DNA from 3 places in the Planococcus sp. PAMC 21323 genome. Region 3 is predicted to be linked to each of the others. Evidence: predicted binding sites of a transcription regulator. Region 3 holds the regulator's gene; each other region holds the start of a gene.
The links. Region 3 encodes Rex, which represses fermentation and respiration genes when NADH is low (regulators of the CRP and FNR family bind a similar motif). Its sites were predicted from a motif close to TTGTGAAATATTTCACAA; they were not measured.

Region 1 (7,253 bases), 1.2 Mb from region 3:
CGTTATTTCTTTAATATCCGCAAACGTCGGATGATCCGGAAGTGCGATTGCACTTTCAAGAATCGTCATTCCTTGCTTCGCAAAGAATTCCTGACCTTTCCGGCCAACGCTCAGGATAACAAAGTCGTCATTAGAGGTGTGTCGTTCACGGATTCTACTCATAACTGTACGAAGAATATTACTGTTATATCCGCCTACAAGACCACGATCTGATGTAATCACTAAATAAGCGGTTTTCTTTACAGGACGAGCAATCATCATCGGGTTGCTAGTGTCTGATGACCCAGCTGCGATTGATGCTACTACGTCTTGAATTTTGTGCATGTATGGAACGAACGCTTTCGCATTTACTTCCGCACGGCTTAGTTTAGATGCAGAAACCATTTGCATGGCTCTTGTGATCTGACTTGTTTTCTTAGTTGACGTAATTCGGTTTTTTATATCGCGTAATGATGCCACTGGTATTTCACCACCTTATTATTTTTTCTTCGTATTCGAACTCTGTATTACTCAGATTTAGCAAATGTGCGTTTGAATTCGTTAATCGCTGCAGCAAATGCGTCATCAGCAGGTAAGCCTTGAGTTGTGCGAATAGTATCCAAAATTTCTGTGTGGTTTAGATCTAACCAGCTTGTCAATTCAGCTTCAAAACGAGAAATGTCTTTAATAGCGATATCATCAAGGAATCCTCGAGTTAACGCATAGAAAATAACAACTTGTTTTTCAACTTTGATTGGGTTGTTTAAATCTTGTTTCAAGACTTCAACAGTACGTTTCCCACGCTCAAGTTTCGCAGCAGTGGCAGCATCAAGATCTGAACCAAACTGAGAGAATGACTCAAGTTCACGGAAAGCCGCTAAGTCAAGACGCAATGTACCCGCAACTTTTTTCATAGCTTTGATCTGAGCTGAACCACCAACACGTGATACAGAAAGACCCGCATTGATTGCTGGGCGTACACCCGAGAAGAATAGATCCGACTGAAGGAAAATCTGACCATCTGTAATCGAGATAACGTTTGTAGGAATATATGCAGCGATATCGCCAGCTTGCGTTTCAACGAACGGCAATGCTGTGATTGATCCTGAACCAAGAGTTTCGTTTAATTTCGCAGCACGTTCTAATAAACGTGAGTGCAAGTAGAAAACGTCACCTGGGTAAGCTTCACGGCCTGGTGGACGACGAAGTAATAATGAAAGTTCGCGGTAAGCAGATGCTTGTTTTGTTAAATCATCATAGACGATCAACACATGTTTGCCTTCAAACATGAATTCTTCTGCCATAGTGATACCTGCATAAGGAGCCAAGTACAATAATGGAGCTGGTTGTGAAGCTGAAGCTGTTACAACGATTGTGTAATCAAGCGCTCCATTTTTACGGAAAGTTTCTACTACGTTACGTACAGTAGATTCTTTTTGTCCGATAGCTACATAGATACAAATCATATCTTGGTCAGCTTGGTTTAAGATCGTATCGATTGCAACAGAAGTTTTACCTGTCTGACGGTCACCGATGATCAATTCGCGCTGTCCGCGACCGATTGGCACAAGTGCATCAATCGCTTTAATACCTGTTTGAAGTGGTTCATGAACCGATTTACGGGCCATAACGCCTTGTGCAGGGCTTTCGATTGGACGAGTTTTAGTCGTGTTGATTGGTCCAAGACCGTCAACAGGTTGTCCAAGTGGATTTACTACACGTCCAATAAGTTCGTTTCCTACTGGTACTTCCATAATACGGCCAGTTCGACGTACTTCATCGCCTTCTTTGATGTCTTTGTACGGGCCAAGGATAATAATACCAACGTTGTTGGCTTCCAAGTTTTGCGCCATACCAATAGCACCAGTAGAGAACTCTACAAGTTCTCCAGCCATGATGTTGTCGAGGCCATGAGCGCGTGCGATACCATCACCAATAGTGATTACTGTACCAACGTCGTCAACTTTCATCTCTGATTGATAATTTTCAATCTGTTGTTTAATCAGACTGCTGATTTCTTCAGCTTTGATGCTCATGTATGTCACCCTCTCATAATTTCATAATTAACCGATTAATTGACGTTCCAGGTTCGCTAATTTTGTGCTCACACTGCTGTCGTAAATACGGTTTCCGATTTGAATACGCAATCCGCCAAGTAATGATGGATCGATAATGTTTTCAATTCGTAAAGATTGTTTACCAATTTTATTAGCGAAAACAGAAGAAATTGATGAGCGTTCTTCTTCAGTCAAAGGACGTGTCGAATAAACTTCCGCATCTTCAATTCCTTGTGCATTATTAGATAAATTAATAAACTCGTCTACCATTGAGCCGACTTCATTTAAGCGTTTGCGTTCTGCCATCAATTGAAGTGTGTTTACAACAAATGAATTTGCCCCATTAAACACTTCTTTGATCAAGTTTGTTCTTTTATCAGCCGAAAGTTTTGGAGAGACAATCAAATTGTAAAGTTCTGGAGTCATGTTAAAGACCTTTTTTACTTCACGTAAATCTTGTTCAATCTCCAAAGATGATTCATGCTTTTGAGCGACTTGGAACAATGCTAAAGCGTATCGTTCTGCAACTTGACTCACTGAACTTCGCCTGCCTTCGCAATCGTTTCGTTAATCAACTGACGGTTGTCTTCCTCAGAGATTTCTTTTTCAAGCACTTTCGTAGCAGCAAGTAGTGACAATGCCACAACTTCTTCACGAACAGCTGAAATAGCTTTATCTCTTTCGTTAGCAATTTCTTGCACTGCTGCTTCTTTCATACGACCAGACTCAGCACGCGCAGTTGTAATAATTTCCTCACGCGAAACTTCGCCTTGCTTTTTAGCGTTCTCAACGATTTCTTGTGCTTGCGTACGCGCATCTTTAAGAAGGCTACGCTGCTCTTCAAGCAATTTATGAGATTCTAGACGGCTGTTTTCAGCTGTTTCAATTTCACTCTTGATCAAATCTTCACGTTGCTGCATTATGCCCATCAAAGGACCCCATGCGAATTTCTTTAAAAGCAACATTAACCCAATGAAGATGACAAGTGTGACGAGAATGTCTCCAATATTCAAAAACTCCCCGGTTGCACCGAGTACGAGGTGATCAAAAAACACGATTGTTTCACTCCCTTCAAGAGCCTAAAATGCAATTTCTTCTATAGTAAGATCTTTAGTTATTATAAGATGAACTTTCGAAAGCAAATGTTGCATACAAGTTTAAATGGCGAAAACCATATAATAGCATCCCCACCATTTAACTTTTGTATAGGAATCCTATCGGTTCATTACGATGAACGCGATAACTACAGCGATGATTGGCAATGCCTCAACCAATGCAACACCGATAAACATTGTTGTTTGTAGAACGCCACGAGCTTCTGGCTGACGAGCGATACCTTCAACTGTTTTTGAAACGATAAGACCGTTACCAATACCTGCACCTAGTGCTGCTAAACCTACTGCAATTGCTGCTGCTAATAAACCCATTTTAAAATGTCCTCCTCAGGATAATTGTTTTTTTTTTGCTCTATGAGCGGTTTTATACTCAATGGTCGTCGGCAACTTTATGCGATAAATAAACCATTGTCAACATAACGAAAATGAACGCTTGAATTGCCCCGATAAATATCGAGAAGCCTTGCCATAACATCATTGGCAGGATAGCTGCTGCGAATCCAAAAACACTTAATGATGCGAGACCCGCTAACAAAGTTAACAAGATTTCTCCCGCATAGATGTTTCCGTAAAGACGTAGACCGAGTGTCAACGTATTTGCGAATTCCTCAATAATCTTTAGTGGGAATAAGAATGGCATTGGCTTTATATAGCCTCCGGCATATCCTTTTAACCCTTTCAACTTGATGCCATAATAATGACTCAAGATGAGTACCGTAGCGGCTAAAGTCATTGCTACTGTTGGATCAGCTGTTGGTGATTTCCACCAAAGATCTCCGTTAACAACTATTGCAAATGGAAGACCTAACATGTTCGCAACAAAAATGAACATAATTAAGGTGATTCCAAGAACATGGAATCGGCCACCATCTTTCCAATCCATATTGCTCTTAATAATCCCTTTCACGAAATCCATGATCCATTCCATGAAGTTTTGCATGCCCGTTGGTTTAAGCTGCAAATTCCGTGTAGCGAAAAAAGCAATAAGGAAGACGATAAGAGCGGCTACAAGTAGCATCATAACGTTTGATAGGTTGAACCAGATCCCGAACACCTTGAGCATAGGAGCGCCATGTTCCACGATAGTTTCACCTCTCTTTCCACATTGTTAATGGTGTTTCACGTGATAAACAATCCGCTCTGTTAACAACAGAGCATAAGGGACCATCAACCCTATTACTGCACTGACCAAGTGAATGTGCTCTGCGAATAAAATAGCAATCGCTACAGCAGCAATACCTGATGCAAACCGTAATGCCGTTCCAAGCGAACGAACTTTCGAGCCTTCAGCCACCGCACGGTCAAATTTCTCCATCCGACGAACAAGAATCCACATGTTATAAATGCCGAACAAAGTTCCGATTATGAGACCCGCGAACACTTCTTGATAAGAGGTAAACCCCCAACCAATAACGTAGAGCGCTAAGATGAAAATAATCATCTTTTTTAGTCTTGTGTATATCTCCCTAAGTCCATCCATTTTCTACTTGTCTCCTGATTCGAATTTGCGGACGGTCTGAAGCATTGCCCAAACACCGGCAGTGATGCCTATGAATAGGCAGATGATCATGAAAAATGGTGCGGTTCCAATCTTTTCATCGAGCCACATACCCGTGAACACCCCGATGAGTACAGACCCGACAAGTTGTGACAGAATGGCACTATAAATTGCCATCGCTTGTAAGGGCTTTTTTGTTGGGCGCATGACAACCCCCTTGAACCTCGTTGATTTGACATTATACCCTCAAAAAGAGCAGTCGCATCAGGCTTCCACCTACATAATCTATGTAAGAAAACCATCTCATGCATACCCTTTGTAAGCATACATTAGGGGTAAAATCATGTCAATTAGTAGAAGTGAAAAACTTCACAAGCGATTTTTCTCTGACATATTGTGGACAAATTTCAACAAAAAAAAGTGGAATTGGCCGTTTTAGCTCTGACGGGCTTAAGACAGAATGGCAAAGTGGCGCTTTTTGCCACAAAGCCAGGCTGACTTAAGACCCCGAAGAGCTGGCCGATGCAACTAGACAACAAAAAAAAGTGGAATTGGCCGTTTTAGCTCTTCAGTTTTGAAAAATACACATGAAGTGCTTCAACAATTCGTGCAGATGCTTTGCCATCTCCGTATGGATTTGATGCTTGAGACATCGCTTTGTAAGCAGCTTCGTCTGTCAGCAATTCTTTCGCCATTCCGTAGATTGTTTCTTCATCTGTGCCGGCAAGTTTCAACGTTCCTGCCGTAATGCCTTCAGGACGTTCAGTCGTATCACGTAAAACTAAAACCGGTTTTCCAAGTGACGGTGCTTCTTCTTGAATCCCACCAGAATCAGTCAGAATAAAGAATGAGCGTGCCGCAAAATTGTGGAAATCCAAAACTTCTAGCGGTTCGATCAAGTGTATACGAGGATCACGCCCTAGTACTTCATCCGCAACTTCACGGACAGCTGGATTCATATGCACTGGATAAACCACTTGAATATCGTCATGCTCTTCAATCAAACGCTTGATGGCACGGAACATATTGCGCATTGGTTGACCGAGATTTTCACGACGATGTGCTGTCAGTAAAATCATCCGGTCGCTACCCATCTTCTCTAAAATTGGGTGCGTGTATGTTTCGCGGACGGTTGTTTGTAAAGCGTCGATCGCCGTATTACCAGTAATATAAATCGTTTCTTCTTTTTTATTTTCATCAAGCAAGTTTTGAGCTGACTTTTCAGTTGGTGAAAAATGAATATCTGCCATGACTCCCGTCAATTGACGGTTCATTTCTTCAGGATATGGCGAGTATTTGTTATGCGTACGCAAGCCAGCTTCCACATGTCCCACCGCTACCTGGTTGTAAAAAGCAGCTAGGCTCGCAGCGAATGTTGTCGTCGTATCACCATGCACCAAAACAATATCTGGCTTTGCTTCTTTCATTACCGCATCGAGTCCTTGCATTGCTCGCATTGTTACGTCGGTCAATGTTTGGCGATCTTTCATGATATTTAAGTCAAAGTCAGGTGTGATTTTAAATGTTTCTAGTACTTGATCCAACATTTCTCTGTGCTGTGCCGTTACCGTTACAAGTGGTTCAATGGTTTCTGGATGTTTTTGAAGTTCTAAAACAAGCGGCGCCATTTTAATCGCTTCTGGTCGCGTACCAAATATCGTCATTACTTTCCATTTTTTCGTCAAGCTGATTTACCTCGCTCTCTTATTTTGTTCCAAATAAGCGGTCGCCAGCGTCTCCAAGACCTGGGACAATATATCCTTTTTCGTTAAGTTTTTCATCTAATGCCGCGATGAAAATGTCTACATCCGGATGCGCTTCTTGTAAAGCTTCTACACCTTCAGGAGCTGCAATAATACACATAAAGCGAATTTTAACAGCGCCTCGTTTTTTCATCGAATTGACTGCTTCAATCGCTGATCCGCCAGTAGCGAGCATTGGGTCAACAACGATAAATTCACGTTCTTGAACATCGGAAGGCAATTTCAAGTAATATTCCACTGGTTGTAATGTAACCGGATCACGATACAAACCAATATGGCCGACTTTTGCCGCTGGAATCAATTTTAAGATTCCATCTACCATACCAATTCCTGCGCGCAAAATAGGGACTACGCCTAATTTCTTTCCTGCAAGAACATTTGACTTTGCCATTTGAACCGGTGTTTCCACATCAATTTCTTCTAAGGGCAAATCGCGCGTGATTTCAAATGCCATCAATGTAGCAATTTCATCCACCAATTCACGGAATTCTTTTGTCCCTGTCGACTTATCACGGATGTGCGTCACTTTATGTTGGATCAATGGATGATCAAAAACATATACTTTTCCCACGGCCTATCTCTCCTTTTCAAACATTATCTTAAATAGTATAACAGAAAATCTTTCGTTCAAGTTGTCAGATTCTGCTTTGGCATTATTCAGTTATTTCCGCCTATACAAATATTCTCAAAAAAAAACCAGAGAATAAATCTCTGGTTTTAAGATTAAGGATTATATTTTTTTCATTTTAAAGGAGATAAGCTTCGTCAAGAGACATTGGTTTGTAAAACAAATACCCTTGCCCTACTTTACACCCTAGACTCAATAAAATTCTTCGTTCTT
Region 2 (7,253 bases), 350 kb from region 3:
GAGCGGTGATGCAATGATGAACAATGCAATTTTGCGGAAAATTGCAGATGCAGCTGATATAGCTGTTCATTGCATATATCGTGATGATAATTTGGAATTGATGGATCGTTATTTAACGAATGATGAACGCTCAATTCCGAAATACATTGTGCTTTCTGAAAGTGGACATGTTATTGGAGAGTGGGGACCTAGAGCTCTAAAAGTTCAGGAATTTGTTGATCAGAAGAAATCAGTTCTTCCTGAAAAAGAAAATCCGCAATTCAACTTGCATGAGAAAACGGTTACTGGTGAAATTTTGGATGGTTTTGTTTATAATGATGATTTTTGGCATGTGGTTTATGAAGAATTACGTCAAGTCTTCCACACAGCATTAGCATCAAGCAAATGAACGCGTTATCGAGAAATCTATGAGTATTTGAAGCAAGAAATGTGTTAAAGTCATTTTTACAGAAAGTCCAGAAAGGCTGAATCCTATGAAACGTGCACGTATAATTTATAATCCAACTTCTGGTCGCGAGTTATTTCGCAAGCATTTGCCAGAAGTCTTAGAGAAAATGGAGAAAGCAGGATATGAGACTTCTTGCCACGCCACAACATCTGAAGGTGATGCTATTCAAGCTGCTGCTCATGCAGTAGAGCGCGAGTTTGATTTAGTAATAGCTGTTGGTGGAGACGGGACATTAAATGAAGTTGTTTCAGGGATCGCTCCTTTTGAAAATCGTCCAAAAGTCGGCTTGATTCCAATGGGAACAACGAATGATTTTGCCCGTGCTGTTCACATTCCGCGTGACATTACAAAAGCTGTGGATATCATTCTTAAAGGCGATTCGATCCCTGTAGATATAGGTTTAATGAATGATGACCGATATTTTATCAACATTGCTGGGGGCGGTAGACTTACAGAGTTGACTTATGAAGTACCCAGTAAATTAAAAACAGTTCTTGGACAAATGGCCTATTATTTAAAAGGGATTGAGATGTTGCCTTCAATTCGATCTTCGCGTGTGCGTATTGAATACGACGGACAAGTGTTTGAGGATAGTGCGATGATGTTTTTAATTGGTTTAACCAATTCTGTCGGCGGATTTGAAAAGCTAGCGCCTGATGCTAGTATTAATGATGGGAAGTTTACATTGTTAATTTTAAAAGAGCTTAATATGGCCGAATTTATTCGCGTCGCTTCATTAGCATTACGTGGTGAACATTTATCAGATCCTCATGTGATTTATGCCAAGGCAAGTGAGATTAAAGTAACGACAAATGAACGAGTGTTGTTGAATTTAGACGGAGAATACGGTGGCGTGTTACCGGCTACATTTAAAAACTTGGCTAATCATATTGAAATGTACGTCCCAATAGATTCATTAAACGAAAAAGACCGAAAATAAAAAGTTGGAAACCAGAGAAAACTCCGGTTTCCAACTTTTTTATTTGTTTAAAGCAACTCGATTGCTTTATCTTGTTCTGCAGCAAGTTGTGGCAAGTTATTGAGTGATTCCCAGCGGAACAGTAAAGTCATGCCGTTATCCCGACCATGACTTTTAATCACGTGTTCAAATTGTTCGACGGGTTCACCCGTATATTCAAATTGAAAGATATTTCGTTCGTACGCTTTGTCCTTGTAGTCAGGATAATACGTGTACTTATGAATTTTCCCTACGAAGTCAAGTACGTCACGTGGTAAACCTGTTTCTTCTTTTACTTCTCTATATAATGCATCGATTAGCAGTTCGCCATCTTCAATCGACCCACCTGGTACTTGTAGGCCAACTTCTGGTTCTCCTTTGTATTCAAATACAAGCAACTCGCGATTTTCTTCATCGCCTCTTGTGATGTAAGCAAATACTTTCCGTTTCGTTCTCATGAGGCATCACCCTTTTTTATTTGTTATATCTAGAATACTAAATATTGAGAAAAATTTCAATTCTTTTTGTTTATGTTTGTCACAGCTTATTCATAGATTGCGAGTAAAGTAAGGCTTGAGAAGCGTTTTGAAAAGTCGGTTTGATGTACAATAGGACTATGGAAACAATGAATCTATTACTTATAAAAGGAGACGAGTAGAGTGGAATTTCAAGATCCAGCTTTTCTGAGTCGTATTCTAACGCTATTAACTTTATCGTTCCATATTCTTTACGCAACGATAGGCGTAGGGGTCCCGCTAATGATAATGATTGCTCAATGGGTAGGAATTAAGAAACAAGACGAACATTATATCTTAATGGCCCGGCGTTGGGCGAGAGGATTTGTCATTACGGTTGCAGTGGGAGTTGTGACAGGAACTGCAATTGGATTGCAATTATCACTCCTATGGCCGAACTTTATGCAATTGGCAGGGAACGTCATCGCATTGCCGTTGTTTATGGAAGTTTTTGCATTTTTCTTTGAAGCTATTTTTCTCGGTATTTATTTGTATACGTGGGATCGTTTTGAAGATCAACGAAAGCATTTCTTATTCCTTATACCAGTTGCACTTGGTGCAGCAGCATCATCAGTATTTATCACAATCGTCAATGCGTTTATGAACCAACCACAAGGATTTGAAATATTAGACGGTGAAATGGTTAATATCAGTCCTTTGCTGGCTATGTTTAGTCCAGCTGTACCAACAAAAGTGGCCCACGTTATGGCTACGGCATTTATGACTAGTGCATTTGTGTTGGCCTCGATCGCTGCGGTTCGTATGTTGCGTGGCTCAAACCATATTTATCATAAAAAAGCATTGTTCTTAACGATGAAACTAGGACTTGTATTCGCTATTGCTACAGCATTAATTGGTGACTTTTCTGGTAAATATTTAGCAGAATATCAGCCGGAAAAATTGGCGGCTGCAGAATGGCATTTTGAAACAGAAGAAGAGGCCGGTTTGATTCTTTTCGGAATTCTAGATGGGGAAGAGCCAAAGTATGCGATTAAAATTCCTTATGCGTTAAGTATTCTGGCTCATAATGACCCTTTTTCAGAAGTAACTGGGCTTAACGAATTTCCAGAAGATGAAAGACCACCACTATGGATTCATTATCTTTTCGATACGATGGTAATGATTGGCATGTGGCTAGCGTTCTTCTCCTTTGTGTACGTTGTGGCTGTGTGGCGCAATTGGACATTTATCCGCACAAAATGGTTCCAGTGGCTACTCATTGCAGGAGGGCCTTTAGCACTTATCGCAATAGAAGCGGGATGGTGGTTTACAGAAGTAGGTCGTCAGCCTTGGGTACTTAGAGGATACATGACAGTTGATCAAGCAGCGACATCAAGTGGTCAAGTTGATTTAATGATCATCTTATTTGCGGGACTGTATATTATTCTAGGTATTGGTACGGCTGTTGTCTTGACGAGAATGTACAAACGCAACCCAGTTGAACAAGAATTAGCAGAACGAGAAAATGGCAAAGGCGGTGAAAAGGAATGACTTTAGAAATTATTGGGATTTCTGTTTTATGGTTGTTTCTGTTTCTATATGTCATAGTGGCGTCAATTGATTTTGGCGCTGGTTTTTTTAATGCCTACAGCTCTTTTGTTGGAAAGCAACATATTCTAACAGGTGTAATTCAGCGATACTTGTCACCAGTTTGGGAAGTTACTAACGTATTTTTTGTGTTCTTCTTTGTTGGGGTGATCGGATTTTTCCCGCAGACTGCTTTTTACTACGGGACAACCTTATTGGTTCCGGCGAGTATTGCGTTAATCCTGTTGGCGATTCGAGGTTCTTATTACGCGTTTGCGACATATGGAGCTAAAATCAATCACAGAGGCTATATTTATATGTACGGCTTGTCGGGATTGTTACTTCCAGCTGCGTTGTCACCAGTGTTGGCGATGTCTGAAGGGGGCTTTATCAAACTCAATAATGAACAACCATACTTGGATTATTGGGCATTGTTTACGAGTCCATTAATGTGGAGTATCGTTGTCTTGAGTTTAACGGCAGTGCTTTATATTTCAGCAGTATTCTTAACATGGTATTCTTCAAAAGCTGGCGATGTTAAAGCTACCGATTTGATGCGCAAATATGCGCTCGTCTGGGCAGCACCGGCAATGATTACTGCGACCGGTATTATTTACGAATTACGTGGTCATAACCCAGAACATTATGCTCGTATTCTTGATTTGTGGTGGGTATTTGCAGTATCGTTCTTATTGTTTGCCGGAACGGTTTATCTTATTTGGAAAAAGCGTCATTACGGTTGGGCTTTCATTTTATTGGTAGGGCAGTTTTTCACCGCTTTCTTCGCGTATGGAGCTTCTCATTACCCGTACTTGTTGTATCCGTATTTGACAATTTATGATAGTTTTACAAATGAAGCCATGGCAATCGCATTGATTATTGCCTTTATCGCAGGTCTATTCCTGTTATTGCCATCACTTTATTTATTGTTCCGTCTGTTCTTGTTCGATAAAGATTATGTCGAAGGTAAATCGGATTACCACGCATAAAGGAGGCGCTATTCATGCAGGATTTCATGATATTTTATGCACCTTTTCTGGTGTTAATAGGAGCTATTATTTTTGGATTTTGGTTTTCGTTAAAAGACGGCCCCGTTACAAAAGATCGGGACTAACGACGCGTGCAGGCTTTTGCCTGCCGCGTTTTTTTGTTGTATGATAGGTAAATGTGAAATGGAGTGAGCGTTTTGAAACCAGTAACTAAAAATGACCGAATTTCGGTTTATGTAGAAGATTTAACACACGACGGAGCGGGAGTAGCAAAAGTAGAAGGTTATCCACTATTTATACCAGGTGCATTGCCTGGTGAAGATGTTGTGGTTCATGTGTTAAAAACCTTAAAATCATACGGCTTTGCAAAGCTTATCGAAATACAAAAAGCTTCTCCGTTTCGTGTGACAGCTCCTTGTCCGGTGTTTGATACATGTGGAGGTTGTCAGATTCAACACCTGTCTTACGAAGGGCAAATGACCTTTAAACAGAAACTAGTACGCGATGCGATTACACGGATTGGTAAATTACCAGAGGTACCCGTGCATCCGGTTAAAGGGATGGAAGATCCTTGGCGTTATCGCAATAAATCTCAAATTCCATTTGGTACACAAGATGGCAAAGTGGTCGCTGGATTTTATCAGCCACGTTCACACGATATTGCAGACACCAACACGTGTTTAATTCAAACGCCTGAAGCAGATGCGATTATGGTTGCGTTGAAAAAGAACTTGATGGAGATAGGCATTGAACCATACGAAGAAGCGACGCATCGTGGCATGCTTCGTCATGTGGTTGTACGTAAAGCCCAAGCGACTGGAGAAATTATGGTTGTTTTAGTGACCAAGAAAAAGAAATTTCCACAAGCGCAACGTGCAATTGAATTGATTCAAACTACTGTTCCAGAAGTAACATCGATTGTTCAAAACATTAATCATGAAAAGACCAATGTTATCTTTGGCGATGAAACCTTAACTCTTTGGGGCAAAAATGTAATTGAAGATCGAATTGGAGATGTACGTTTTGAAATTTCAGCCCGTTCGTTTTATCAAATCAACCCGATACAAACAGAAGTGTTATATGGACAAGCGCTAGCGTATGCACAATTAACAGGTGAAGAAACTGTGATCGATGCGTATTGCGGCATCGGAACCATTTCGTTATTCCTTGCACAACAAGCTAAGTTTGTTATGGGGGTAGAAATTGTCCCGCAAGCCATCGAAGATGCTAAACGCAACGCTGAACTAAATGGGTTAACAAATACTTTGTTTGAAGCAGGGCCTGCTGAGCAAGTGATTCCGCGTTGGTATAAAGAAGGTAAGAAAGCGGATGTCTTAGTCGTGGACCCCCCTCGTAAAGGCTGTGATGAGCAGTTATTACACACCATATTAAAACAACGTCCAACACGTGTTGTTTACGTGTCGTGTAATCCGGCAACACTTGCGCGTGATTTACGAATATTAGAAGACGGTGGTTATCGCACGAAAGAAGTGCAGCCTGTTGATATGTTCCCGCAATCGACGCATTGTGAAGCAGTAGCATGGCTAGAGTTAGAATAGGGTAGTAGCAATGATTTTTCGGGATGTTAGTTAAATAGGAAATGTGTTTTATATTCCCTCGAACGAATGGTTCGGGGGATTTTTTTGTCTCTTTTTCAAAAAAACAGACCTTGAAACGCCTACTAAACTTTTTTACCTCTACCGCTCTTTATTGCTAAGGTCACTCTGTGAAGAAAGTGACTCATTGTAGTGCTTGCCAAGTCTTTAGGTTTTACTAAAGGAAAATCGGATTAGTTGTCGAACTTACCATATATAGAAAGCCATTCGCATGATTATAGGATGGATAGGGCTTTCGAAAGCCTAGAATGATGAGCAACGAAAGAGAGGTGAAGGCGCGCGATGCATTCCAACAAAATACCAGAAGAAATTTCATTGCCTGCTTTGCTGTTGGACCTGCCTGCTTTTGAAGAGAACTGTAGACAAATCGCATATGATGGGAATGGCAAAAAGATAAGGATCGCGACAAAATCTATTCGGTCTGTAGAGGTTATTAAAAGAATTTTAGCTTCCAACTCTGTGTTCCAAGGAGTCATGTGCTACTGTCCGGAGGAAGCTATTTTTCTTGCGGAAAAAGGATTGGATGATATTTTAATCGCATATCCTTGTTGGGACAAAAAGGCATTAACTACTATTTCTATGCTGAATTCTAAGGGAAAACATATTATTTGCATGGTAGATGCGCCTGAGCATGTTGACCTTCTCAACCATATTGCTGAGAAAACAAAAGGGAAATTCTACCTTTGTATTGATGTTGACATGAGCACAACTTTTTTGAAATTGCATTTTGGTGTAAGAAGATCACCACTTAAAGATTCTGCTGCAGTAGTCAAGCTTGCTAGGGAAATTAAACCATCACAGTACATAGAGCTAATTGGCATAATGGGCTATGAGGCTCAAATAGCAGGGGTAGGAGATAAGGTCCCGTCTCAACAAATGAAAAATAGAGTCATAGACTTTCTTAAAAAGAAATCAATTAAGGAAATAGAAGAGCGACGAAACCAAGTTGTTCATGCGCTCCGACAAGAGGGTTTTTCACTGCCACTAGTGAATGGAGGTGGTACTGGAAGTCTTCAATCAACGACCAAAGAAGATGCAGTTACAGAGGTTACAGTAGGATCTGGATTTTATTCACCAAAGCTATTTGATTATTACAATGGCTTTTTATACAAGCCAGCATTATTTTATGCGGTACCTGTTGTTCGAAAGCCTGCTCCTCATATATACACGTGTCTCGGTGGGGGATATGTGTCATCGGGT
Region 3 (7,253 bases):
ACCGCGAAGCTGCTGGGTTTGCAACATCCGGCTGGCTAATCTTTTTAACGATGGGAATTGGCTTTATCTTAACGCTCATCCTCATATCCCGAGACAAACGCTTTTTCGATATTTGGAAAGGCAAAAAATCGTCTCTTCTCATGTCGATTATCTGGGGCTTTCTCGGCTTCTTGCTGTTACTCATCGGCCAATCCATTGCCGCTTTAATTGAAATGAATTTCCTTGGCATTGATCCCGGCTCTGAGAATACCGCTTCATTAGTTAACATTGCCGAAGTGGTGCCACTCGCGATCGTTTCAATTGTCTTGTTTGGTCCAGTTCTTGAAGAGCTTGTTTTCCGCCGCGTGTTGTTTGGGTCACTAAACCAGACAACCAACTTCTTTTTCGCAACTGCGGTGAGTGCATTGACGTTCGCGTTAATCCATTTCGACTTTACGCACCTATTGCTGTATTTCACAACCGGGTTGATTTTGGCTTTTCTATACCAGAAAACAAAAAGCATCGTCACGCCAATCATTGCGCATATTCTGTTAAACAGCTATGTAATGGTTATTCAATTGAACATGGACAAAATCATGGAATTTCAAAAACAACTGGAAAATTTACAGTAAAAAAAGCCTTCCCCGATCAATTCGGTGGAAGGCTTTCTTGTTGTTCTTCGATCGCTTGTTGCTGCTCTGCTTTTAAAAATTTACGGTAGCCGATTTTAGCAATCACAACACTAAATTCATACAATATAATAAGCGGTAACGTAACAATCATATGTGAAACGATGTCAGGCGGAGTAATAAACGCCGCAATGATCACCAATCCAAGATAGGCAAACTTACGATACTTAGTCATCAACATCGGTGTAATAATCCCGAGTCTTGTTAAAAACAACATCAGTACCGGTAGCTGGAAAATCACACCGAACGGCAACGTAATCTGGAACAAGAATTGAAAATACTCATTAATGCCGATGGTTTCTTGTATATTCATGTTATCGGATATATTCAACATAAATCCGATGACGTATGGAAACAAGATTAAATAGGCGAAAGCAATTCCACCTAAAAACAGTAGTACTGAAAACGGAATATAACTTAATGTCGCTCTCCGCTCTTTATCGAGAAGTCCAGGGCTTATAAACGCCCAGAATTGGTACATGATTAGCGGTGAAGTGATGATTAACGCTAAAATCATGGTTACCTGCATAAAAATCTTCAGTGGATCCGTAATTTTGAACGCATTCAAGGTAAGATTTTTTGCTTCTTCGGTATATTGCAAATACTGAATCAGCGGCTGTGCAATGAAAAAGCTAATAATAATCGCTAATACAAAGAAAACGACTAGAATGGTCAGTCGTTTTCTAAGTTCACCTATATGTTCAATTAATGTCATATCTTTTTCTGTCATCAGACAAACATCCTATCGTATATCCTTTTGCTAGTCTTTCTTTTTCAAATCTACTTTATCGTCGTCATCGTCTACAAGTCCTTTTGTTGCGTTTTTAAACTCACGCAAAGAAGAACCAAATGCTTTTCCGAGTTCCGGTAATTTTTTCGGACCGAAAACAAGTAAAGCAACAACACCGATAATAATGATACTCATTGGACCTGGCATACGTTGCACCTCCTGTATTATGGCTCTATTTTACATCATTCGAGCGGGTTTGGCTATTTCGAAAGGCTGTAGAAATGTGAAGGTTTTAAGTCATTGCTGCTTGATTTGGTAGATTAATGTTTGCAGCTCTACTGACAGATCAATGGTCTGGACACGGATATGTTCAGGCACCGAAATTCGAACCGGTGTGAAATTCAAAATCCCTTTAATATCCGTTTTTGCTAAACGGTCTGTTACTTCTTGAGCTGATCGGGAAGGCACGGTTAAAATAACCAACTCTATCCCGTATTCTTTAATCTTTTCTTCGATTTTATCGGGATGATACGTGTCAATGTCGTTGATCTTTTCGCCCTCTTTTGGACTATTGGAATCAAAAGCAACAATGATTTTTGTATTGTGATTGCGGTGAAAATTATACTTTAAGAATGCACTGCCAAGCCCACCAACACCAATTAATGCGACATTGGTCGCTTCATCTTGATCTAATGTTTTGCGAAAAAACAGCAGTAATTCTTGAACGTCATAGCCATAGCCTTTTTTACCATGTGCACCCAATTGAGAAAAATCACGGCGGATGGTAGCAGAATCAATTTTCATCGCTTCACTCAATTCCTGCGAAGAAATTCTTTTTTGTCCGGCGTTCGCAAAGTTTTGAAGAAAGCGATAATATAGTGGCAGCCTTTTTGTCGTGGCTTGCGGAATTTTAGATGTCTCTTGTAACATACGCTTTCGCATCCTCCTGAGGTGTTGTCAAATCGCTTTCATCTTACAGTAGGAGCATTGATATGTAAAGACTTGTGCAATTGCGAACACACGCCCTATCAGCTACACTTAAAGAGAATAGAGGTGACCTACATGATTGTTTTACAAGTAAACCAAGTCCATAAATCATTTGGCGCAGAAGAGATTCTCTCAGGCGTTAAATTAGAAGTACAACACCGCGATCGCGTGGCATTAGTAGGCCGCAACGGCGCAGGAAAATCGACTTTATTGAAAATTATTGCTGGAGATATGTCTTACGATAGCGGCGATATTAGCATGCCTAAAGATTTAACCATCGGCTATTTGGAACAACAAACCAATTTAGAATCAGACGCGACTATTTGGGATGAAATGATGACGATTTTCCATCATTTTCGTGAACAAGAATCGAAACTTCGCCATTTAGAAGCACAAATGGCAAATCCTGATGTCTATAACAACCCGGAAGAAAATGATAAAGTGATGAAACAATACGACGTTTTGCAGCATGACTTTAAAGATGCAGGCGGCTATCAATACGAATCGGATACACGCGCCATTCTTCACGGCATGAAATTTTATCCGGAAGATTACGATAAAAAAGTGACATCTTTATCAGGTGGGCAAAAAACGCGTCTTATGTTGGCGAAACATTTGCTAAGCAAACCCGAGCTTTTAATCCTCGATGAGCCGACCAACCACTTAGACATTGAAACCTTAAGTTGGTTGGAAAACTATTTGAAAAATTACCCTGGCGCTTTACTTATTGTTTCCCATGACCGTTATTTCCTAGATCAAGTAGTTACGCTCGTATATGAAGTATCTCGTCATCGCGTTAAAAAGTATACCGGTAACTACAGTCGATACTTGGACGAAAAATCGAAGCAATACGAACTTGACCAAAAGCAGTTTGAAAAACAACAAGGGGAAAAGGCTAAGCTCGAAGATTACGTCCAGCGCAACTTAGCCCGAGCTTCCACAACGAAAATGGCGCAAAGCCGCCGGAAAGTTTTGCAGAAAACCGATTGGATGGAAGCCCCCGATGGCAATGAAAAATCAGCGAGCTTTGGTTTTACAATTGGCAAACAAAGCGGTAACGATGTATTGAATATACAATCGTTAGCTATTGGCTATAGCACAGAACCCGTATCCAAAGACATTTCAGCAAAACTATACCGCCAAGAAAGTTTAGCTTTAGTCGGACCAAACGGTGTCGGAAAATCTACACTGCTAAAAACCATTATGAAAGAGTTAAAGCCATTAGAAGGCGATATTCATTATGGTACAGGTATTCAGTTTGGCTATTACGACCAAGAACAAGCCAATTTAAAAGGCAATAAGCTGGTACTGAACGAATTATGGGACGACTACCCGCTCATTAACGAAAAAGACATACGTGGCATATTAGGTCGATTCTTGTTTACCGGTGACGATGTGCTAAAACCTGTTTCTACATTATCAGGTGGCGAAAAAGCACGTGTGGCACTAGCAAAACTTATGATGCAAAAAGCCAATGTCTTGTTGTTAGATGAGCCAACCAACCATTTGGACCTCGACAGTAAAGAAGTTTTGGAAAATGCATTATTAGATTACCCTGGTACATTACTTTTTGTTTCCCATGACCGTTACTTTATGAACCGCATTGCAACAAAAGTAATTGAACTTACGCAAGATGGCACGACTGAATACTTGGGTGACTACGATTATTATGTAGAGAAAAAATTAGAGATTGCTGAACTAAAAGCACTCGATGAAGCCGGTTCGGTCACTGAAGTAAAAGCTCCAGTTGCTTCCTCTACTTCTCAGATTGACAAAGAAGCGAAAAAGCGCGAACGTCAATTGCTTCGACAATCAGAAGAAATCGAACAATCGATGGAAAAGCTAGATTTACAAATTACTGACATCGAAAAACAACTATGCAAGCCAGAAATCTTCCAAGATCATGAACGAGTACTACCACTTCAAAATGAACTTGAAGAGCTCAAGTCCACTCATGAAGAAGTTATGACGCAATGGCTTGAAATTCAGGAAGAAATTGAAAATATGTAGTTGAAACCGGCTAGGGTATAGCCGGTTTTTTTGATACTATATATAGGTCAATAGCTATTTGCAAAATATTTATTTCCACAGATTTCTCCACAAACTCGATAGTGTCTTATCAACGGTCAACAGACTTCTCCACATTATCCACAGAATAACTAAAAGTTATACACATAGTTTTCCACTTTCTAGTACACAATATGTAGGATACCCCCCTTTTATCCTCTAGTTATAAACAGTTTATTCACAAATTGTGCATAAGTACAAATGTTCTCTATTGACAGAACAATTTTCTTTATAATGCAGAAGACTGAATTTTATGGTAAATAAAAACAAGCAATTTCACACATCTCAGATTTACTGAAATGATGAAATTACTTGTTTTATTAAACCCATGATGTCAATTGCATACCTGGTCGTCCATTCATGGCCATTGTGCCGAACAGTCCTTTTTGATACATGACAGTTCCTGCCGCTGCGATCATGGCTGCATTATCTGTACATAATGGTAACGAAGGAATATAGAATGGTACTCCTTTTTCATTGAATGATTTTTCTAAAGAGCTTCGCAATCCTTTATTCGCAGCAACTCCACCTGCGGCAATGACTTGACGAACTTGATATTCTTCAGCTGCACGAACCGTTTTACCCGTTACAACTTCAACCACACTGTTTTGAAAACCTGCTGCTACGTGCTCAGGCACCACTTTTTCACCGCGTTGAGCTGCATTATGCATATAATTTAAGACGGACGATTTTAATCCACTAAAACTAAAATCGTACGACCCTTCTTCCAGCCAAACTCTTGGGAACATGATCGCTTCTTCTCCAACATGTGCCAAGCGATCAATATGAGGGCCACCAGGATAAGGCAGGTCTAATGTCCGTGCCACTTTATCATAAGCTTCTCCTGCTGCATCATCACGCGTTTCTCCAATAACAGTGAAATCACCATGTTCTTTCATATAAATAAGCTCTGTATGGCCACCAGAAATCACTAAAGCAAGCAGTGGGAATTCCATTTCCTGTTCTAAACGATTGGCGTATATATGACCTGCAATATGATGAACGCCTACTAAAGGTAGTTGATGAGCAAAAGCAAAAGCTTTAGCGGCGTTAACGCCCACTAGTAAAGCACCGACTAATCCAGGTCCTTCTGTTACTGCGACTGCATTCAATTGATGCGGTTCTAGTTGCGCTAATTGCAAAGCTTCTTCAATGACTAAAGTGATTTGCTCTACATGGTGTCTTGAAGCGATTTCTGGTACCACGCCACCAAAGCGTTTATGGCTTTCAATTTGAGATGCTACAACATTCGAGATGATTTCCGTTCCATTTTTAACAACAGAAGCTGCTGTTTCATCACAGCTTGTTTCGATTCCCAATATATAAATGTCTTTATTCATCGAATTTCACCCACATAACTATGGCATCTTCGTAATTATCCGTATAATACCGCTTACGAATGCCACCATTTTTAAATCCTAACTTTCGATAAAGATTTTGAGCTACTGTATTACTGACTCGAGCTTCTAATGTCATTAATACAGCCCCTTGCGCTTTCGCAGTCTCAATCGCCGCTTCCATTAATCCGCCACCTAGTTTTTTCCCTCGCTGATCCGGGTGAATAGCGATATTGGTCACATGTGCTTCATCCATCACAAGCCACATTCCACAATATCCAACAATACCTTCCTCCGTTTCAGCAATAACATAATACGCATGCTCATTAATATTCATTTCATTGAAAAAAGCATCCTTCGTCCAAGGCAGTGTAAAAGACAGTTTTTCAATTTCGTAAACCGCGTCAACGTCTTCAACCGTCATTTTTCTATAACTTACGGTTTCACTCATAGCGCTTTACCTTCTTGAGCTTTATTATAGTTTGCTTCAGCTTCTGTAATCCGGCGATACTCAGGAACAGCGTGATGAACAGCGCTTTCCTTAGACTCTTGAGCCAACAGGATCAAGTTTGATGCGCGTGGCAATCTATTTGAAACTTCACTCCAATGAGCCTGCTCCCCAAGCACTTCTTTAATAAGTGCTTGGTGCAAGTCAGCGTCAACTCCGGTAAACATGACAGGACGATTGAGTTCTTTAATTTTGTGTAAGAATTCTTTTACATCACTATGTCGATCAGCAAAAACAGTGTTTAAGCTAAGACCTTCATACAAGCCGATAAAAGCTGTTCCTCGCCGAGCATCCATTATTGGACAAACTAGCCCCTCAAAGCCCTTTCCGTTTGCTGCAAGTACTTTTAAACTTGAAACAAGATGGAGTGGAATTTTCAATGACCATGCTAATGTCTTGGCAATCGTTAAACCAATACGTACTCCTGTATACGAACCGGGTCCTTCCGCTACTGCTATATGCGTCAAGTCCGCAGGTGCAACTTTTGCCTTTTTCATCATTTCTTCAATGGCAGGCATCGCTGTTAACGAGTGATTGATTTTTAAATTAGATGTTTCTTCTATTAAAACTCTTCCATCCTCAACTAACGCGAGAGACAGTGGAGAATTCGAGGTATCAATTCCGAGATAGATCATAAGTTTAGCTCCCTGCAAAGATTTTCATACCGTCTGCCAATCGGATTCAAGGTCATTTTTCGTTCTTGTTCAGATTGTCGGTTGATGGTGATTTCTAAGCGTTCTTTTGGTAAATATTCTTCAATAAATCTTGCCCATTCAACAACCGATACAGCTTCGCTATCGAAGAATTCATCAAAGCCAATATCTTCGTCGCTGTTTTCGAGACGATAGACATCGAAATGATTCAAGTCTAGTCGACCCGAATATTGTTTTAAGATGGTAAACGTTGGACTGTTCACCATCCGTTGAATGCCAAGACCTTTAGCTAAGCCTTTTGTA

Region 1: the regulator Rex is predicted to act here: its motif matches at 5,007-5,024, upstream of PLANO_RS12185 (AtpZ/AtpI family protein).
Region 2: the regulator Rex is predicted to act here: its motif matches at 1,909-1,926, upstream of PLANO_RS03855 (cytochrome ubiquinol oxidase subunit I).

What each region holds. Positions count from the first base shown of each region.
Region 1 is NZ_CP009129.1:2,465,175-2,472,427, forward strand. Features, by position in the region: gene atpG (ATP synthase F1 subunit gamma) at 1-459, opposite strand, end outside; gene atpA (F0F1 ATP synthase subunit alpha) at 507-2,015, opposite strand; gene PLANO_RS12160 (F0F1 ATP synthase subunit delta) at 2,043-2,573, opposite strand; gene atpF (F0F1 ATP synthase subunit B) at 2,570-3,091, opposite strand; gene atpE (F0F1 ATP synthase subunit C) at 3,251-3,463, opposite strand; gene atpB (F0F1 ATP synthase subunit A) at 3,522-4,232, opposite strand; gene PLANO_RS12180 (ATP synthase subunit I) at 4,260-4,631, opposite strand; gene PLANO_RS12185 (AtpZ/AtpI family protein) at 4,635-4,856, opposite strand; gene wecB (non-hydrolyzing UDP-N-acetylglucosamine 2-epimerase) at 5,210-6,334, opposite strand; gene upp (uracil phosphoribosyltransferase) at 6,354-6,983, opposite strand; gene PLANO_RS12200 (sensor domain-containing phosphodiesterase) at 7,159-7,253, opposite strand, start outside.
Region 2 is NZ_CP009129.1:776,948-784,200, forward strand. Features, by position in the region: gene PLANO_RS03840 (thioredoxin family protein) at 1-388, shown strand, start outside; gene PLANO_RS03845 (diacylglycerol kinase) at 474-1,388, shown strand; gene PLANO_RS03850 (NUDIX hydrolase) at 1,436-1,864, opposite strand; gene PLANO_RS03855 (cytochrome ubiquinol oxidase subunit I) at 2,066-3,412, shown strand; gene PLANO_RS03860 (cytochrome d ubiquinol oxidase subunit II) at 3,409-4,437, shown strand; gene cydS (cytochrome bd oxidase small subunit CydS family protein) at 4,452-4,562, shown strand; gene rlmD (23S rRNA (uracil(1939)-C(5))-methyltransferase RlmD) at 4,635-5,996, shown strand; gene PLANO_RS03870 (amino acid deaminase/aldolase) at 6,336-7,253, shown strand, end outside.
Region 3 is NZ_CP009129.1:429,465-436,717, reverse strand. Features, by position in the region: gene PLANO_RS02340 (CPBP family intramembrane glutamic endopeptidase) at 1-611, shown strand, start outside; gene tatC (twin-arginine translocase subunit TatC) at 628-1,398, opposite strand; gene PLANO_RS02330 (twin-arginine translocase TatA/TatE family subunit) at 1,429-1,605, opposite strand; gene PLANO_RS02325 (redox-sensing transcriptional repressor Rex) at 1,696-2,328, opposite strand; gene PLANO_RS02320 (ABC-F family ATP-binding cassette domain-containing protein) at 2,461-4,395, shown strand; gene tsaD (tRNA (adenosine(37)-N6)-threonylcarbamoyltransferase complex transferase subunit TsaD) at 4,773-5,792, opposite strand; gene rimI (ribosomal protein S18-alanine N-acetyltransferase) at 5,785-6,240, opposite strand; gene tsaB (tRNA (adenosine(37)-N6)-threonylcarbamoyltransferase complex dimerization subunit type 1 TsaB) at 6,237-6,932, opposite strand; gene tsaE (tRNA (adenosine(37)-N6)-threonylcarbamoyltransferase complex ATPase subunit type 1 TsaE) at 6,929-7,253, opposite strand, start outside.